Regions from separate parts of the Streptomyces sp. NPDC029956 genome, predicted to be linked through region 2. Evidence: riboswitches for the same ligand, from Rfam matches in the RefSeq annotation. Region 2 holds a riboswitch; the other holds the start of a gene.
The links. Region 2 has a riboswitch for glycine ahead of gcvP (aminomethyl-transferring glycine dehydrogenase). Riboswitches for the same ligand answer to the same signal wherever they lie in the genome.
Positions count from the first base shown of each region.

Region 1 (9,540 bases), on a different contig from region 2:
CGATCCGGCCCTCGGCGATGACCACGACCGAGTCGGCCAGCGCCTGCGCCTCGTCCATGTAGTGGGTGGTGAGGACGATGGTGGTGCCGTCGTCGCGCAGATTGCGCACGACGTCCCAGGCGCCGCGGCGGGCGTTCGGGTCGAAGCCGGTGGTCGGCTCGTCCAGGAACAGCAGCTTGGGTCGGCCGACGACGCCGAGCGCCAGGTCGAGCCGACGCTTCTGGCCGCCGGACAGGTCCTTGACCTTGGCGCCCTTCTTCTCGTTCAGGCCGACGAGGTCGAGCAGTTCGTCGACGTTCCGCGGGTCCGGGTAGTAGCCGGCGTTGCGGGCCACGGTCTCCCGTACCGACAGATAGGGCTCCACGGCGATGTCCTGGAGGACGAGGCCGACCTGGCCGCGCAGCCAGTGGCCGTCGGCCTTGACGCCGGGGTCGCGGCCGAGGACCTCGACCCGCCCGCCGTCGCGCTCCCGGAAGCCCTCCAGGATCTCCAGGGTGGTGGTCTTGCCCGCGCCGTTCGGCCCGAGCAGGGCGAAGATCTCGCCCTCCGCGACGCTGAAGTCGACGCCGCGCACGGCCTCGTGGTCGCCGTACCGCTTCTGCAGGCCTTCCACGGCCACCGCGGCGGTCACCGCGGTCCCTCGGCTCGTGTCACTGTGTGCCTCCCGGCGTGGTGGTGGGACGTCGTGGGGTCGTCGCCCGCAGACGGACTCCGGGGCGCAGCCTCGACGTTAGGTGCGGGCCGGCGGGCCGGGCCGGGCCCGTGGGGGCGGCGGTGACGGACGTCATGGAAGCCGCGACAGTTGTCAGAGGGGGGCGTGACCCGCGTTGCCGGGGGCCGGTGGGCGACCCATGCTCGGGGTGCGGCGGACGGCCGGGCTGCGGGAGACCGCGGCCGGCGACGCCGACGGTGCCGACACAGCAGCGACGCGGAAGGCGGTCTCAAAGGTGCGGTTCGGGGATCTGGACGAGTGGGGAGCGGAGGAGCGGCCGCACGTCTCGGTGGTCGGTGCCGGCATCGGCGGACTGACGCTGGCCGGCGCGCTCTCCTCCATGGGTGTCTCGTACACGGTGTACGAACAGACGCGGCGGCTCGCGGAGGTGGGGGCGGGAGTCCAGCTCTCGCCCAACGCGGTCAGGCCGCTGCTGCGGCTCGGCCTCGGCCCGGCCCTGCGCGAGCGGGCGGTGGCGATCGAGGCCATGGAGGTACGGGGGTGGAGCGGGCGGCCGATCGCCCGGACACCCCTCGGCGCGGAGTGCGAGCGGATGTTCGGGGCCCCGTACTACACGGTGCACCGGGCGCATCTCCACGACGCGCTCCTCACCCTCGTCGACGAGGGCAGCCTCAAGCTGGGCGAACGCCTCAGCGAGGCGCGGGAGACGGAGGCGTCGGGTGACGGCGTCCGGCTGAGCTTCGAGGACGGGACCGTCCGCGGGGCGGAGCTGGTGGTGGGCGCCGACGGCATCCACTCCACGGTCCGTGAGGCGTTCCGGCGCGACGAGCCCGAGTTCTCGGGGCTCGGCATCTACCGGGGTCTGGTGCCCATGGACCGGCTCCCGGACGCGGCCCGCGCGTCTCTGGTGCGCCTCTGGCTCGGCCCGGGCGGGCACTTCGTGTGCTACCCGGTCGCGGCGGGGGAGTACCTGAGCTTCGCGGCGACGGTGCCGATGGCGCAGTCCCCGGGCGAGTCCTGGTCGGTCCCGGGCGACCCGGAGGCACTGCGCCGGGTGTTCGGCGGCTGGACCGGTCTGGTCGCGGACGTCGTGGGCGCCGTGGAGACGACCCTCCAGTGGGCGCTGCACGACCGGCCGCCGCTGGACGTCTGGTCCTCGCCCCGGCTGACCCTGCTCGGCGACGCGGCCCACCCGATGCTGCCGTTCATGGCGCAGGGCGCGAACCAGGCGGTCGAGGACGCGATGGACCTGGCGGCCTGTCTGGCCGACCCGGCGCCGTCGACGACCGCGGCCCGGCTCGACCGCTACCAGTCGCTCCGGATTCCCCGCACGGCGGAGATCCAGCGCGGCTCGCGCGGCAACGCCGGCATCCTGCACCTGCCCGACGGCCCGGCCCAGCGCCGTCGCGACGCCCGCATGGCCGTCCACGCCGCCCTCCGCGACCGGGCGATGCTGTACGCCCACGAGACGGGCAGGAGCGTGGTGCCGACCCCGGCGTGACGGCGGTCGGGGCGACAAGCCCCGCGCATTGGTCTGGACCTATTGTGCGACCCTGCTCGCGACGGTACGTTCGTCCCGGCTGCGCAGCCGGCACGTTCCGCACCGCATCGCACCGCAACGCTCCACATCGCATCGTCACGCACTCCGCCAGGGCATCCCGGCGTTTCCAGGAGGACATGCCATGTACCGTCGCATCGCAGCCGCACTCGCCACCGCGGCCACGGCCGGAGCCCTCGCGCTCGGCACCGCCGGCTCCGCCGAGGCCGCGGGCCCCGGCTTCTACGCCCGCAGCCACCACGCCTCGTACGCCGAGTGCCAGGCGGCCGGCGTGGCGGGCCGGCCTCTCTGGGGCGCGCTGTTCCTCTGCGAGCCCTTCGGCCCGACGCACCCGAACGTCCACGTGCTCTGGGTGCGCTACTGACCCGGCCCCGGCCCGGGCGGCGGCGGCCGCCCGGCCCGGGGACCGTCAGGTGAACAACCGATTCAGCACTCGATGATGTTCACCGCGAGACCGCCGCGCGCGGTCTCCTTGTACTTCACGCTCATGTCCGCGCCGGTCTCCTTCATGGTCTTGATGACCTTGTCGAGGGAGACCAGGTGGCTGCCGTCGCCGCGCATCGACATCTTCGCCGCCGTGACGGCCTTGACCGCCGCCATGCCGTTGCGCTCGATGCACGGGATCTGGACCAGGCCGCCGACCGGGTCGCAGGTCAGGCCCAGGTTGTGCTCCATGCCGATCTCGGCCGCGTTCTCCACCTGCTCCGGGGAGCCGCCCAGGACCTCGGCGAGGGCGCCCGCCGCCATCGAGCAGGCCGAGCCGACCTCGCCCTGGCAGCCGACCTCGGCGCCGGAGATCGAGGCGTTCTCCTTGAAGAGCATGCCGACCGCGCCGGCCGCCAGCATGAAGCGGACGATGCCCTCGTCGTCGGCGCCGGGCACGAAGTTCGTGTAGTAGTGCAGAACGGCGGGGATGATGCCGGCCGCGCCGTTCGTCGGGGCGGTGACCACCCGGCCGCCCGCCGCGTTCTCCTCGTTCACGGCCATCGCGTAGAGGGTGATCCACTCCATGGCGTGCATCTTCGGGTCGCCCTCGGACCGCAGCTTGCGGGCCAGGTTCGCGGCGCGCCGGCGGACCTTCAGGCCGCCGGGCAGGATGCCCTCGCGGGCCATGCCGCGCGAGACGCAGGACTGCATGACCCGCCAGATCTCCAGGAGGCCCGCACGGATCTCGTCCTCGGTGCGCCAGGCCTTCTCGTTCTCCAGCATCAGCGCGGAGATCGACAGACCGGTCTCCTTCGCGAGGCGGAGCAGCTCGTCGCCGGTGCGGAAGGGGTACTTCAGGACGGTGTCGTCGGGGACGATCGGGTTCTCGCCCTGGACGGCGTCCTCGTCGACGACGAAGCCGCCGCCGACCGAGTAGTACGTCTTCTCCAGGACCAGGCCGCCCTCCGCGTCGTACGCGAAGATCGTCATCCCGTTGGCGTGGTACGGCAGGGCCTTGCGCCGGTGCAGGACCAGGTCGGCGTCGAAGTCGAAGGGGATCTCGTGCGCGCCGAGCAGGTTGATCCGGCCGCTCGACTTGATCCGCTCGACCTCGTCGTCGGCGGTCTCCACGTTCACCGTGCGCGGCGAGCTGCCCTCCAGGCCCAGCAGGACGGCCTTCGGGGTGCCGTGGCCGTGGCCGGTCGCGCCGAGGGAGCCGTACAGCTCCGCCCGGACGTGCGCGGTGTGGGCGAGCAGGCCCTCGTTCTTCAGGCGGCGGGCGAACATCCGGGCCGCGCGCATCGGGCCCACCGTGTGGGAGCTCGACGGGCCGATGCCGATCGAGAACAGGTCGAAGACCGAGATGGCCACGGAGGACTCCTTGTGGGGGCTAGACGCCGTTGTCTGCCGGGGTGGAGCAGAAAAGCGCGAAGAAGGACGTGCGGTACGGAGCGAGGACATGGGGTGGGGCACCGCGCTCACTGTCCAGTGTGCGCGGTGCCCCGAAGGTTCCGGACGAACGGTCGCAGACCGGCCGCGGAACAAAAGCGTACGAAATTACTTCAGACCGGGGTACAGCGGGTGCTTGTCGGCGAGCGCCGTCACCCGGGCCTTCAGCGACGCGGCCTTGTCGGCGTCGAAGCCGGGCTTCAGGGTCTCCGCGATGATGTCGCCGACCTCGGTGAAGTCGTCGGCCTGGAAACCGCGGGTCGCGAGCGCCGGCGTACCGATGCGCAGACCCGAGGTGACCATCGGCGGGCGCGGGTCGTTCGGAACGGCGTTCCGGTTGACCGTGATGCCGACCTCGTGGAGCCGGTCCTCGGCCTGCTGGCCGTCCAGCTCGCTGTCGCGCAGGTCGACGAGGAGCAGGTGGACGTCCGTACCGCCGGACAGGACGGAGACACCGTGGGCGGTGACGTCGTCCTGGACCAGGCGCTCGGCGATGATGCGGGCGCCGTCCAGGGTGCGCTGCTGGCGCTCCTTGAACTCCTCCGAGGCCGCGACCTTGAAGGAGACGGCCTTGGCCGCGATCACGTGCTCCAGCGGGCCGCCCTGGAAACCGGGGAAGACCGAGGAGTTCAGCTTCTTCGCGAACTCCTTCTTCGCCAGGATGATGCCGCCGCGGGGGCCGCCGAGCGTCTTGTGCGTGGTGGAGGTCACCACGTCCGCGTACTCGACCGGGTTCGGGTGCAGACCGGCCGCGACCAGACCCGCGAAGTGGGCCATGTCGACCCACAGGTAGGCCTCGACCTCGTCCGCGATCCGGCGGAACTCGGCGAAGTCCAGCTGGCGCGGGTAGGCGGACCAGCCCGCGATGATCACCTTGGGGCGGTGCTCCTTGGCGAGGCGCTCGACCTCGGCCATGTCGACCAGACCGGCCTCGTCCACGTGGTAGGCGACCACGTTGAACTGCTTGCCGGAGAAGTTCAGGCGCATGCCGTGGGTGAGGTGACCGCCGTGCGCCAGGTCCAGACCCAGGATCGTGTCGCCGGGCTGGGCGATCGCGAAGAGGGCGGCCTGGTTCGCGGAGGCACCGGAGTGAGGCTGGACGTTGGCGTACTCGGCGCCGAACAGGTCCTTGATCCGGTCGATCGCGATCTGCTCGGCCACGTCGACGTGCTCGCAGCCACCGTAGTAGCGGCGGCCCGGGTAGCCCTCGGCGTACTTGTTGGTGAGGACGGAGCCCTGCGCCTCCATGACGGCGACCGGAGCGAAGTTCTCCGAGGCGATCATCTCGAGGGTGGACTGCTGACGGCGGAGCTCGGCGTCGACGGCGGCGGCGACGTCCGGGTCCAGCTCGTGGAGGGGAGTGTTCAGAAGCGACATGAATCGATCCCTAGGGGTCTCGGTTTAGCCGGCGGTGAAGGCGGCGTACTCGTCGGCGGTGAGCAGGTCCTCAGGCTCGCCCGTGAGCCGTACCTTGAACAGCCAGCCACCCTCGAACGGAGCGGTGTTCACGAGGGACGGGTCGTCCACGACGTCCTGGTTGGCCGCGACGATCTCGCCCGTCACCGGGGCGTACAGGTCGCTGACCGACTTGGTGGACTCCAGCTCGCCGCAGGACTCGCCCGCGGTCACCGAGTCGCCGACAGCCGGGAGCTGGGCGTAGACGACGTCACCGAGCGCGTTGGCCGCGAACTCCGTGATGCCGACCGTCGCGACACCGTCCTCGACGGCCGACAGCCACTCGTGCTCCTTGGTGTAGCGCAGCTGCTGGGGGTTGCTCATGACCTGATTCTCCTGGATCGAGGGAGTGCTGATGAACGTGGGTCTTGCGGGGTGAGACGCGAGGTGAGACGGATACGTCACTTCTGGCGCTTGTAGAACGGCAGCGCGACGACCTCGTACGGCTCGTGGGTGCCGCGGATGTCCACACCTACACCCTGGGTGCCGGGCTCGGCGTGCGCCGCGTCCACGTACGCCATGGCGATCGGCTTTCCGAGGGTCGGGGACGGGGCGCCGGAGGTGACCTCGCCGATCACCACGCCGTCCTTGACGACGGAGAAGCCGGCACGCGGGACCCGACGGCCCTCGGCGACCAGACCCACCAGCTTGCGCGGCGGGGCGGTCTCGGCGCGCTCGGCGGCCTTCTCGAGCGCCTCACGGCCGACGAAACGGCCGTCGTCGGTCGTCTTCTCGAACTTCACGACCCGGCCCAGGCCCGCGTCGAAGGGGGTCAGCGCGGTGGTCAGCTCGTGGCCGTACAGCGGCATGCCCGCCTCCAGGCGGAGCGTGTCGCGGCAGGACAGGCCGCAGGGGATCAGACCGACCGGCGCGCCGGCCTCGGTCAGCGCCTTCCAGACGCCCTCGGCGTGCTCGGGCTTCAGGAACAGCTCGAAGCCGTCCTCGCCGGTGTAGCCGGTACGGGCGATCAGCGCGGGCACACCGGCGACCGTGCCGGGCAGGCCGGCGTAGTACTTCAGCCCGTCCAGGTCGGCGTCGGTGATCGCCTTCAGGATGCCGGGGGACTCCGGGCCCTGGACCGCGATCAGGGCGTACGCGTCACGGTCGTCCCGCACCTCGGCGTCGAAGCCGGCGGCGCGCCCGGTCAGCGCGTCCAGGACGATCTGCGCGTTGGAGGCGTTGGCGACGACCATGTACTCCGTCTCGCCGAGGCGGTAGACGATCAGGTCGTCGAGGATGCCGCCGTCCTCCTGGCAGATCATCGTGTAGCGGGCACGGCCGACGCCCACCGTGGAGATGTTGCCGACCAGGGCGTGGTCGAGGAGCTCGACCGCCTGCGGGCCGGTGACGGTGATCTCACCCATGTGGGAGAGGTCGAAGAGACCCGCCTTGGTGCGGACGGCGATGTGCTCGTCCCGCTCGCTGCCGTACCGGAGCGGCATGTCCCAGCCGGCGAAGTCGGTCATGGTCGCGCCCAGCGAACGATGCAGGGCATCGAGGGCGGTCAGACGGGGGGCAGTGCTCATGGGGTGGCTCCCGGGTCCCAAGGGCGTGATCGGTGACGAAAACACATGACGGGCGAGGACGTCCTCCCCATCTGTCATGGAACCTGAGAGGTTCACCGAGAGCATCTCGTCGCCGAGAGATCGGTTTGCACCTTGGGTGGGGACACGGCAGGTGTCCCGCTTTTCAGATCTGCCTCATCCACGCGGTACGGGGCCTGAGAGATTCAAGGGAGGGTCTTGCTCCTTCGGCGTCCGGACACGCCTGGCGTCCGGAACTCTCCCGCGCGGATTCGAGCGGCCGGTATGCGATTGTGTGGCGACTGTGCGCGCCTGGCGCGCACATCATTGCACGCGAGGTCGGCGGGGCACATCGCTTGTGTCCCATTACCGCTTCTTTACACTTTGTGGGCAAGGGTCTTCCCAGGCCCGGCAGGGGGAGAAGCGATGAGGTTCCAGCACACCGGCGCTTACGCGCCGAGTACCGGCATACCGTCCCAGCGAGCCCGTGCCCGGACCCGTGGCCGCGGGCGGCTCCTGCGGGACCTGCGCGAGCGCGGCGGCCGCGGCCCCCGCGCCCTCACCTTCGCCGCCGGGGACCTGGTGGTCGTCTCCGGGCTGCCCGGCAGCGGCAAGTCCACCCTCATGCGGCGCGCCGCCGAGGGCGCCGGCATCGACTCGCAGGACACCCGGGAGCGCTGGGAGGCCCGGATGCCCCGTCTCCTGCCGTACGCCGTCTACCGCCCGCTGGTGCGGATCGCGCACTACGCGGGGCTGCGCCGCACCCTGAGATCCGGCGCCGGAGTGATCGTCCACGACTGCGGCACCCAGTCCTGGGTGCGGGGCTGGCTCGCCCGGGAGGCCCGCCGCCGCGGACGGTCCCTCCACCTGGTCCTGCTCGACGTCGACCCGGGGACCGCCCGTGAGGGCCAGCGGGCCCGCGGCCGGGGCGTGTCGTCGTACGCCTTCGCCCGGCACCGGCGGGCCGTCGCCCGGCTGGTCCGGGCGGCGGAGTCCGGCCGGCTGCCGCACGGCTGCGCCTCCGCGACCCTGCTCGACCGGGACGCGGCGGACACCCTGCGGAAGATCGGCTTCCGCCAGGCGACGTGAGGCGGCCCGAGGCGGACGCCCGCGACGTACGCCGGTCGGCGCCGACGCGGGCCGCTGTGACGTACGCCGGTCGGCGCCGACGCGGGCCGCTGTGACGTACGCCCCTGTCCAGGAGTGCCCGTACCCCTTCTTTTGGCCACGGCGGCGCCGGGGCGGCGTTAGGGTGCTGCCGGGGCGGCCGGTACGGCAGGCCGTGCGAGAAGGGGAAACGGGACCGTGGACGTGACGTGGCCGGGCAACGAGCTGGAAGAGGTTCTTGCCGCCTCCCTCGGCAACCCCTCGGCGGGCGCCCGCCTGGTCGAGGTCCTCGGCCGCAGCCCGATCTGGGTGCCCCTGCCCAACGGCGGCGGACCCGACAGCGCGAACCTGGACCTCGCCACCATGGAGATCGACGGCGCGGCGTACGTCCCCGTCTTCAGCTCCGAGGAGCAGTTCCTCGCCTGCGTCGGCAGCCACATGTCGTTCACCGTCGCCCCGGCCCGTGACTTCGCCCGCGGCCTGCCCCCGCAGCTCGGCATCGCCGTGAACCCGGGCGGCGTCGTCGGCGTGCCGCTGCCCCCGCCGGCCGTCGCCGAGCTCTGCCGTGTCGGCCGCACCCCGCTCGACGGGCCCGCCACCGGCGGCCGCGTCCGGCTCTTCGAGCCCGACTGGCAGGACGACCCCGTCGACTTCCTCGCCGCCGCGTCCGCCGAGTTCGAGGCCACCGGCGTCGTCACCACCGCCCGCCGGGCGCTCGCCAGCGTCGAGGGCACCGAACCCGCCCTCTTCATCGGCGTCCAGCTCGTCGCCTGGGACGGCGTCGACCGCAACGCGCCGCTGGACGCCCTCGGCCGTGCCCTCGGCCGCGTCGAATGCGCCTGGCCGGTCAACCTCATCCTGCTCGACATGGCACAGGACCCGGTCGGCGACTGGATGCTGGAGCGGGTGCGCCCCTTCTACCAGCGCGCCGCCGTGTGACGGACGGCCTGTTTAAGCTGAACTTCTCGACAGCAGGACGACGTCGTCAGGACAGACGCCGTCAGGACGGACGTCGTAGGACGGACGTCGTAGGACGGACGTCGGAACAGACGTGGTGACGAAAGAGGGGCGGGACCCAGGGTGAGCGCGTCAGGCACCGCTGCGACCGGACAGGTCGAGCACATGCTGCGCCAGGTGGCACCCGGACGCTACGACGCGTACGAGCAGTTGCTGCACGCCCTCGCCGACGGCGAGCTCTGGATGCTGCTCTGGCACGGCTCGCCCGGCTCGTCCGACGCCCAGTACGGGAACATGGAGGTCGACGGCTTCGGCTACGCGCCCTGCGTCACCTCCGCCCAGGAACTCGCCGCCTCGGGCTGGCACCGCGCCCACGAACTCGTCACCGGCCG
Region 1 is NZ_JBVHZJ010000074.1:28,658-38,197, reverse strand. It holds gene ACZ4XX_RS36230 (ABC transporter ATP-binding protein) at 1-631, opposite strand, end outside; gene ACZ4XX_RS36225 (FAD-dependent monooxygenase) at 852-2,174, shown strand; gene ACZ4XX_RS36220 (hypothetical protein) at 2,356-2,595, shown strand; gene ACZ4XX_RS36215 (L-serine ammonia-lyase) at 2,658-4,028, opposite strand; gene ACZ4XX_RS36210 (serine hydroxymethyltransferase) at 4,215-5,483, opposite strand; gene gcvH (glycine cleavage system protein GcvH) at 5,508-5,885, opposite strand; gene gcvT (glycine cleavage system aminomethyltransferase GcvT) at 5,963-7,087, opposite strand; glycine riboswitch at 7,261-7,359, opposite strand; gene ACZ4XX_RS36195 (AAA family ATPase) at 7,511-8,173, shown strand; gene ACZ4XX_RS36190 (enhanced serine sensitivity protein SseB) at 8,390-9,130, shown strand; gene ACZ4XX_RS36185 (enhanced serine sensitivity protein SseB C-terminal domain-containing protein) at 9,272-9,540, shown strand, end outside.
Region 1: another riboswitch for glycine. It lies ahead of gcvT (glycine cleavage system aminomethyltransferase GcvT); the one in region 2 lies ahead of gcvP (aminomethyl-transferring glycine dehydrogenase).

Region 2 (9,540 bases):
CGACCGCCGCCTGACGGCACGCGCAACGCCCGAGGGCCGGCCCGGAGACGTCCTCCGAACCGGCCCTCGATTCACGCTCGACCGTCGTACGCGGCCGAGGTCATGCTCAGTTGTCGTACTCGTCCAGCGGCGGGCAGGAGCAGACCAGGTTCCGGTCGCCGAAGGCACCGTCGATGCGGCGCACCGGCGGCCAGTACTTGTCGGCGGCCGAGACGCCGGCCGGGAAGACGGCCTCGTCACGCGTGTACGCGTGGTTCCACTCGCCGCCCAGCGCCGCCGCGGTGTGCGGGGCGTTGCGCAGCGGGTTGTCCTCCGCCGGCCACTGGCCCGAGGAGACCTTCTCGATCTCGGCCCGGATCGCGATCATGGTGTCGCAGAAGCGGTCGAGCTCGGTCAGGTCCTCGGACTCGGTCGGCTCGATCATCAGCGTGCCGGCCACCGGGAACGACATCGTCGGTGCGTGGAAGCCGTAGTCGATCAGGCGCTTCGCGATGTCGTCGACCGTGACGCCCGTCGCCTTGGACAGCGGACGCAGGTCCACGATGCACTCGTGGGCGACCAGACCGGCCGGGCCCGTGTAGAGCACCGGGAAGTGCGGCTCGAGGCGCTTGGCGATGTAGTTGGCCGCGAGGACGGCGACCTGCGTGGCGCGCTTGAGGCCCTCGCCGCCCATGAGGCGCACGTACGACCACGAGATCGGCAGGATGCCCGCGGAGCCCCACGGGGCGGCCGAGATCGGGCCGACGCCGGTCTCCGGGCCCGCGGTGGGCTGGAGCGGGTGGTTGGGCAGGTACGGGGCGAGGTGCGCCCGGACACCGACCGGGCCGACGCCCGGGCCGCCGCCGCCGTGCGGGATGCAGAAGGTCTTGTGCAGGTTCAGGTGCGAGACGTCGCCACCGAAGTGCCCCGGCTTGGCGAGACCGACGAGCGCGTTGAGGTTGGCGCCGTCGACGTACACCTGGCCGCCGGCCTCGTGGACCTCGGCACAGATGTCGGCGACGTGCTCCTCGAAGACGCCGTGCGTCGACGGGTAGGTGATCATCAGCACGGACAGCTCGTCGCGGTACTGCTCGATCTTGGCGCGCAGGTCCGCGACGTCGACCTCACCGTCGTCGGCGGTCTTCACGACGACGACCTTCATGCCGGCCATCACCGCGGAGGCGGCGTTGGTGCCGTGCGCGGAGGACGGGATGAGGCAGACGGTGCGCTGCTCGTCACCGTTGGCTCGGTGGTAGGCACGGACGGCGAGGAGGCCGGCCAGCTCGCCCTGCGAACCGGCGTTCGGCTGGATCGACACCTTGTCGTAGCCGGTGACCTCGGAGAGGCGCTCCTCCAGCTCGGTGATGAGCGTGAGGTAGCCCTGCGCCTGCTCGACCGGGGCGAAGGGGTGCATCTGGCCGAACTCGGGCCAGGTCACCGACTCCATCTCGGTCGTCGCGTTCAGCTTCATCGTGCAGGAGCCGAGCGGGATCATGCCGCGGTCGAGCGCGTAGTCGCGGTCGGCCAGCTTGCGCAGGTAGCGCAGCATCGAGGTCTCGGAGCGGTGCGCGTGGAAGACCGGGTGGGTCATGTACGCGTCGGAGCGGAGCAGCCCGGCGGGCAGCGTGTCCTCGGCGGTGGCGTCCAGGGCCTCGACGTCGGCGGTGACGCCGAAGGCGCCCCACACGGCGGCGAGCTGGGCCCGCCCGGTGGTCTCGTCGCACGACATGGACACGTGGTCCGCTTCGACGCGGTAGAGGTTCACACCGGCCTCGCGGGCGGCGGCCACGACCTCGTCGGCCTTGCCGGGCACGCGGGCGGTGAGGGTGTCGAAGAAGGCACCCTGGGTGAGCTCCACGCCCCCGGCGGTGAGGCCGGCGGCCAGGATCGCGGCGTACCGGTGGGTACGGCGCGCGATGCCCTGGAGGCCCTCGGGGCCGTGGTAGACGGCGTACATGCCGGCCATGACGGCGAGCAGCACCTGAGCGGTACAGATGTTGCTGGTGGCCTTCTCGCGGCGGATGTGCTGCTCGCGGGTCTGCAGGGCCAGGCGGTACGCGCGGTTGCCGTCGGCGTCGACGGAGACACCCACGAGACGGCCGGGCAGGGAGCGGGCGTGCTTGTCCTGGACGGCCATGTAGCCGGCGTGGGGACCGCCGAAGCCCATGGGAACGCCGAAGCGCTGCGTCGTACCGACGGCGATGTCGGCCCCGAGCTCACCGGGCGAGGTGAGCAGGGTGAGCGCGAGCAGGTCGGCGGCGACGGTGACGATCGCACCGAGCTCGTGAGCGGCGTCGATCAGCGGCTTGATGTCCCGCACGGCACCGGAGGCACCGGGGTACTGGACGAGCACACCGAAGACACCGCGCTCGGCGACCTCGGCCGGGATGCCGTCGCTCAGGTCGGCGACGACGACCTCGACACCGGTCGGCTCGGCGCGGGTCTCGATGACGGCGATCGTCTGGGGCAGGGCGTCGGCGTCGATGAGGAAGACACCGTTCTTGACCTTGCCGACGCGCCGGGAGAGCGCCATGGCCTCGGCGGCGGCGGTGCCCTCGTCGAGCAGCGAGGCACCCGAGGTGGGCAGCCCGGTGAGGTCGGCGACGACGGTCTGGAAGTTCAGCAGGGCCTCGAGGCGCCCCTGCGAGATCTCCGGCTGGTACGGCGTGTACGCCGTGTACCAGGCCGGGTTCTCCATCACGTTCCGGAGGATCACCGGCGGCGTGAAGGTCCCGTAGTAGCCGAGACCGATCATGGGCGCGAGGACCTGGTTGCGGTCGGCGAGGGTGCGCAGCTCGGCGAGCACCTCGGCCTCCGTGCGCGCGGCCGGCAGGCCCAGCGCCTCGGTGTTCTTGATGACGTCCGGCACCGCGGCGGCCGTGAGCTCGTCGAGGGAGCCGTAACCGACCTGGGCGAGCATCTTGGCGCGCGCCTCGGCGTCGGGCCCGATGTGCCGCTGCTCGAACGGGATGCCCTGTTCGAGTTCGGAGAGCGGAATGCGGTTGGCGGTCATGTACGGAGGCCTCCTGGTCGTCACGACCTGCGAGGGGCACCACGGCGCGGGTACCCGGACGGCCTCCCCCTCTGTCATCTCAACCTGAGAGTTTCACCGGCACGCCTCATGGCACGCCGGCTTTCACCGTCGGTGAGAGCGCATGCCGTCGGACACCGCTCTGCTTTCCAGAGTGACCTCGTCCGCGCGGTACAGGGGCCTGAGAGATTCCGGGGAGGATTTGCTCCTTCGGCGCCCACCGGAAGGTTTCTCCGGGGGACTCTCCCGCACGGGGTCGACAGCCACAGCCAGCCTACCAGCGAGGTTGCGGCTTCCATCGCTCAAGTGGCCGACATCCCAGTTGTGCACTTTCGTAGGGGTGTAGAGCAGTTGCGACCAGTTGGAGGGACCGTGCAGACCGATATCGATCCGCGCAGCCTGATCGGCCGCAAGGCGTACGACCGGAACGGACACAAGATCGGAACCGTGGACGAGGTGTACCTGGACGACGCGACCGGCATCCCGGAATGGGCAGCGGTCCGCACGGGCCTGTTCAGCCGGGACGCCTTCGTCCCGCTCGAACCGAGCGAATTGATCGACAACGGCCTCCACATCCCGTACGAACGCGCCCTGATCAAGGACGCCCCCGACTTCGGGGTGGGCCGCCACCTCTCCCCGGAACAAGAGCTCCAGCTCTACCGGCACTACAGCCTGGCCCTCCCCTCACCCCCGTCGGACGCTCCGGACACGGACTTCGGACACCTGGCAGGCCAGTAGGAGACCACCCGCACCAGCCGCGCAGCTGCACGGCCGGTGCGGGTGGGAACACAAGCCCGGCCGCAAGGCCGGGCACACCATCGCGGCACCCGGCACCCGCCACCGCGCGAACCGCCGGCTCACCCCCGCCCCACCAACGGCAACGCCTCCCCCGGCTCAAGCTCCGGATCGTCCACCGCGAAGGTCCGGACCCGCCCCGGCGCCGATCCCGGCTCCTCGAACCGCACCGTCACCCGCCCCACCCCGCTCCCCTGCACCCACCCTGCGCCGTACACGGCGTGCCGGACGTCATGCCCGGGCGACCAATGCCGCTCCACAGGCGCAGGCACAGGAGCCTCAGGCTCGACAGAGGCCACAGCAGACCCGGCGGTCGCGCCCGCAGCACTGTCACCCGCGGTTCCCTCCACAGACGCCGAGGCCGTGACCGAGGCCCCCTCCGACCCCACGCTCGGCCCCGCCTCGGCCCCCGCCTGAGCGAACAGATCCTCCTGCGTGTAGTCCGCGAGCCCGCTCACCCCGACCCCCAGCAACCGCACGCCCCCGGTCGTGTCCACCGCTTCGAGCAGCCGCCCCGCCGCCTCCCGCACCACACCCGGATCGTCCGTGGGCCCCCGGAGCGTCTCGGACCGCGTGAGCGTCGAGAAGTCGAAGCGCCGCACCTTCAGGACGATGGTCCGCCCGGAGTGCTTGGAGGCCCGCAACCTCCCCACGCACCGCTCCGCGAGCCGCTCGACCTCGAACCTGATCCGGACCCGGTCGTGCAGGTCGACGTCGAACGTGTCCTCGACCGAGACCGACTTCGCGTCCCGCTCGGCCACCACGGGCCGATCGTCGTACCCCCGGGCCATCAGGTACAGCGAGGCCCCGTGCGCCCGCCCCAGGAGCCGCACGAGCTCGTCCTCGCCCGCCTCCGCGAGGTCGGACACGGTGGTCATCCCGGCCCGCCGGAGGTGCTCACCGGTCGCCGGCCCGACACCGGGCAGGATCCGCACCGACCGCGGCGCGAGAAGCTCCTGCTCAGTCCCGGGTTCGATCAGCACGAGGCCGTCGGGCTTCGCCTCCTCGGAGGCGATCTTCGCGATCATCTTGGATCCCGCGAGCCCCACGGACCCCGAGAGCCCCGTCGTCGCCAGGATGTCGACCCGCAGCCGCTCACCGGCCGCCCGCGCGCTCGCACTGTCGTCGGCCACGCCCCCGGCCTCCAGGTCCACGAAGGCCTCGTCGAGGCTGAGCGGCTCCACGAGCGGTGAGAGCCGTCCGAGCAGCTCCATGACCTGCTCGCTGATCGACCGGTAGAACGAGAAGCGGGGTACGAGATAGGCCGCGTTCGGCGCGAGCCGCCGCGCCTGGCCCATGGGCATGGCCGAGTGGACTCCGAAGCGACGCGCCTCGTACGAGGCGGTGGCGACGACGCCACGGGGCCCGAGACCGCCGACGACCACGGGCTTTCCGCGCAGGCTGGGCTTCGACGCCTGCTCGGCGGCGGCGAAGAAGGCATCCATGTCGAGATGCAGGATGGTGGGCGCGGCTCTCACACGTCCGATGCTGCCTCACACCACTGACAACGGCCCCCACCACACCGCACGGCCCGAGTCGTGAACCCGGGGGCCAAGCCCCACCGGCCCCCGAAGGGCCAGGTCCCAGCCCCTCAGACGGCCCGGTCCCGACGCCTCCGCGCCAGCTCGTCCCCCGGGTTGTGTCCCACGAGCGTCTCGCCCGTGTCGACCCGCTCCCCGTGCAGCTGCGAGAGCGCCGCCTCGACGTCCCGCCAGACCACGCCGACGGCGATGCCGAAGACACCCTGCCCGCCCTGGAGCAGGTCGACGACCTCGTCCGGCGAGGAGCACTCGTACACCGTGGCCCCGTCGCTCATGAGCGTCATCCGCTCCAGATCGCGGAAGCCCCGCGCACGCAGGTGCTGCACCGCGGCCCGGATGTTCTGCAGGGCGACCCCGGTGTCGAGGAAACGCTTGACGATCTTCAGCACGACGACGTCGCGGAAGCTGTAGAGCCGCTGGGTCCCCGACCCGTACGCGGGCCGCACGCTCGGCTCCACGAGCCCCGTACGCGCCCAGTAGTCCAGCTGGCGATAGGTGATCCCGGCCGCAGCACAGGCCGTGGGGCCGCGATAGCCGACCGTCTCACCCGCCGCGCCGGGACCGGTACCGGAAGCACCCCCGGGGCCCGCGGCCGCGCCGCCGCCCGCACCGGCGTCCGTACCCGAACCCGTACCGAAGTCGCCCACACTGCCGTGAAGCGGATACGGACCGCTGTCTCCGGACACGCGTCCGAGCGAGCTGCCTGCCGTACCGTCCGCGCTGCTCATCACGCCGACCCTCCGTCCTTGACCTGCCCACACGAAGGTAGGCAGTCACTCGGGGTGCGTCAACGATCGCCACACTCGGCACGCCGAGTGATAATCACCCTGAGAGTGGTTTCGCGTCTCTCTCGCCGGGGAAAGGCTACTCGAATGCTCTGACAGCACTCCGCGAACGGCCAGCGGCCGCGCCGCTTCGACTCACTGACTGTTGGTCCCGAAATCCTCCGGTGAGATCTGGTCGAGGAACTCGCGGAACTTCTCCACCTCGTCCTCCTGCTCGTCCGGAATCGCGATGCCGGCATCGTCCAGCACACCGTCACTGCCGTAGATCGGCGTTCCGGTCCGGAGGGCCAGTGCTATCGCGTCCGAAGGCCGCGCGCTCACCTCGACGCCGCTGGCGAAGACCAGCTCGGCGTAGAAGACCCCGTCACGCAGATCCGTGATGCGGACTTCGGTGAGTTCCTGTCCCACAGCCTCCAGCACGTCCTTGAAAAGGTCGTGCGTCAGCGGCCGCGGAGGGGCCATCCCCTGCTGGGCGAAGGCGATCGCGGTCGCCTCACCCGGTCCGATCCAGATGGGGAGGTACCGATCGCCTCCCACTTCACGCAGGAGCACGATCGGCTGGTTGGAGGGCATTTCCACCCGGACACCCACAACGTCGAGCTCGTTCACACAGCAACCCTAGGACGTGCCCGACCGGTTTGGATAGTCGGGCCCACCCAAGCCCACCCCCGCACACGCCCCGAACCCGGTACGAACCCGACAAGAACCCGCCCCGAACCCGGCACGAATCGGCCCCGAGAACTCACGGGCTCACTGCAGCCGAATGCCCAGCGCGGTCTGTACGAGTGCGGCGTGCAGCCGCACCGACTGTGCGGCGAGCTCCTGCGCGGTGGCCTCCGCGTGGGCTCTGGTCTGCGGGTTGCGGTGCCGGCGCAGCGGCGCGACGACCTGCTCGATCAGACCGGCCTCGCGGTCCGCGGCGGCCTTGACGGCCCTCAGATGCCGGGGTTCGAGGCCGAATCGCCCCAGATCCGCGACGAGCCGCGCGACGGTCACGGTCTCGGGGTCGTAGCCGCCGCCGTCCGTCTCGGAGATCAGACCGTACGACTCCCACGCCAGGAGCTCCGTCTCGGTGACCTCGGCCGCGGCCATCAGTTCGGCCCGCCCGATCCGCGCGGCGGTGGGGGGCTCGGCGTCCTGCGCCCAGGCCCCTTCGATCAGATCCCGCCGGCGCCCGGGCGCCGGGAGCTTGATCGTCTCCCCGCGCGCGAGGGCGTCGAGGTGCTCACGGATGACCTTCAGCGGAAGGTAGTGGTCCCGCTGCATCCGCAGGATCTGAGCGAGCCGCTCGACATCCTGCGGGCTGAACTTCCGGTACCCGGAGGCCGTACGCCGGGGCTCCACGAGCCCCTCGGCCTCCAGGAACCGGATCTTGGAGATGGTCACTTCGGGAAATTCGTCGCGCAACTGGTTCAGCACCGTGCCGATGCTGACCAGCCGGTCGCCCGCGGTGGCGGTGCCGGCACCGGCACCGCCCGTCGGTGTTCGCAGCATGGACCTTCCCTGAAGGCTTCTCCGAGGCGCTACATGCCCCGCTGGCTCGAGTAGAAGACCAGGCGGTACTTACCGATCTGCACCTCGTCGCCGTTGGACAGGACGACCGATTCGATCGGCTCGCGGTTGACGTACGTGCCGTTGAGGCTGCCGACGTCGGCGACGGTGAAGCTGCCGTCCTGGGCCCGCCGGAACTCGACATGGCGCCGGGAGACCGTGAAGTCGTCCAGGAAGATGTCGCTCTGCGGGTGACGGCCGGCCGTCGTCAGCTCACCGTCGAGCAGGAAGCGGCTGCCGGAGTTCGGCCCACGACGCACCACGAGGAGCGCGGAACCGGACGGCAGGGCCTCGACGGCCGCCAGCGCCTCGGGAGAGAGCGAGGGCAGCTGGGTCTGGCCGGTGACCTCCGCGTCGTAGGCCTCAAGGCCCGAGATGGAGATCGTGGACGTCGTCTCGGAAGCACGCTCGGGAGCGACTCCGCCCCGCAGCGGCGTGCCGCAGTGGGAGCAGAAACGGCTGTCGGCCGCGTTGCGGTGACCGCACCTCGTACACACCGGCATGGACGCATCCTCCTGCCGCGGCTGACCCGCCGAGGTCTGTGTCGCATACGGATCGGGGGTGAACCCTCCACCCGTACTTGAGGTTGATGGTTCTCCGAAACCTATGCGGGCGGCCCCGGCAGGGTCAACAGACGACGCGCCGTACGCGCCGGGAACGTCACCGCCCTGGCCACCGACCTCGTCGCGGAAGAGCGGGCGTTCGCCGCCCTGCTCCTCGCTCTGGGCGTGGCGCGACGCGCGGTGCTTGGCGTTACCGCCGTCCTCGCGTCCGCTCTTGCCGAACAACTTCGCAAAAAAACTCACGGGCGATTCCCCTTGACCGAAACAGACCCGCCCGTGGGGCAGGACGAACCGAGATCCATCACACCTGCCGACCCGGACACCTTCACAACGTCCGTATCCTCCGGACAGTTTCCACCACGCACCACCGATGTGGTGCGCCGACCCCCCGCAACGTCTTGCCCTTGTCGCGGGACCCCCTGTGTCTCCCTCTCACTGCGAGGACGACTGAGCGTAGTCAGGCCGCTTCGCGGGTCGCAAGGCGTCGACGACGATCTTCGCCGACCGCTCCACCGTGGCCGTGGCCTGCTCCTTCTCCAGGGTCTGCACGACACCGCCGGGGATGTTGAGCGCGGGCTCGAGATCCTCCGGCTTGCCGATGACCTTGAAGACGTACGGAGCGGCCACCTTCGTTCCATCGATCTGCATGTCATCACCGCTACCGGTGAAATAACTGTCCGCGACCACCCGGACACCGTTGACCTGGATCGCCTCGGCGCCGGCGGCGCGCAGCTCCTGGATGGCGTCGAGCAGCATGTCCGACTCGACGGCCCCGCTCGGGTCGCCGACGGTCAGCGTGATGCCGGGCCCCTCGGCCGCGACGGTGCCTGCCAGGATCCCGAGCTGCTGCTCCTTCTCCTGGGTCTGCTTGCGCGCCTCCTCGGCCTGGTCCGAACTGGACTCCAGCTCGGTGCGCTGCTTCTCCAGGCGGGACTTCTCGTCCTCCAGGCGCTGCGTACGGTCGTCGAGCTCGTCGAGGATCCGGACCAGGTCCTCCTGGCGCGCGCCGCGCAGGGCGCTGTTGTCGCTGGTCGAGGAGACCTGGATGGCCAGGCCCAGACCGAGGACGAACAGCAGCAGCGCGACGACGAGTTGGGCGCGCGTCACCCGGGGCGGCCACAGCGCGGAGGCGAGCCGCCGCCGTCCGCTCGGCTCGGCCGCGGGGGCGACCGGCGGCACGGGTACGCGGACGTCGTGGTCCGCGGCCGTGTCACGGACCGAGTCCGAGGGCGGCTCGTGCTCTCGCGACGTGCCGCCGGGCACGGGCTCGCCCACGCCCTCCGGCCGACCCGCGC
Region 2 is NZ_JBVHZJ010000079.1:5,012-14,551, reverse strand. It holds gene ACZ4XX_RS36990 (DUF5999 family protein) at 1-14, shown strand, start outside; gene gcvP (aminomethyl-transferring glycine dehydrogenase) at 107-2,992, opposite strand; glycine riboswitch at 3,170-3,269, opposite strand; gene ACZ4XX_RS36980 (PRC-barrel domain-containing protein) at 3,383-3,748, shown strand; gene ACZ4XX_RS36975 (DNA polymerase IV) at 3,868-5,283, opposite strand; gene ACZ4XX_RS36970 (MerR family transcriptional regulator) at 5,397-6,074, opposite strand; gene ACZ4XX_RS36965 (bifunctional nuclease family protein) at 6,267-6,740, opposite strand; gene ftsR (transcriptional regulator FtsR) at 6,882-7,625, opposite strand; gene ACZ4XX_RS36955 (FHA domain-containing protein) at 7,655-8,617, opposite strand; gene ACZ4XX_RS36950 (DUF881 domain-containing protein) at 8,678-9,424, opposite strand.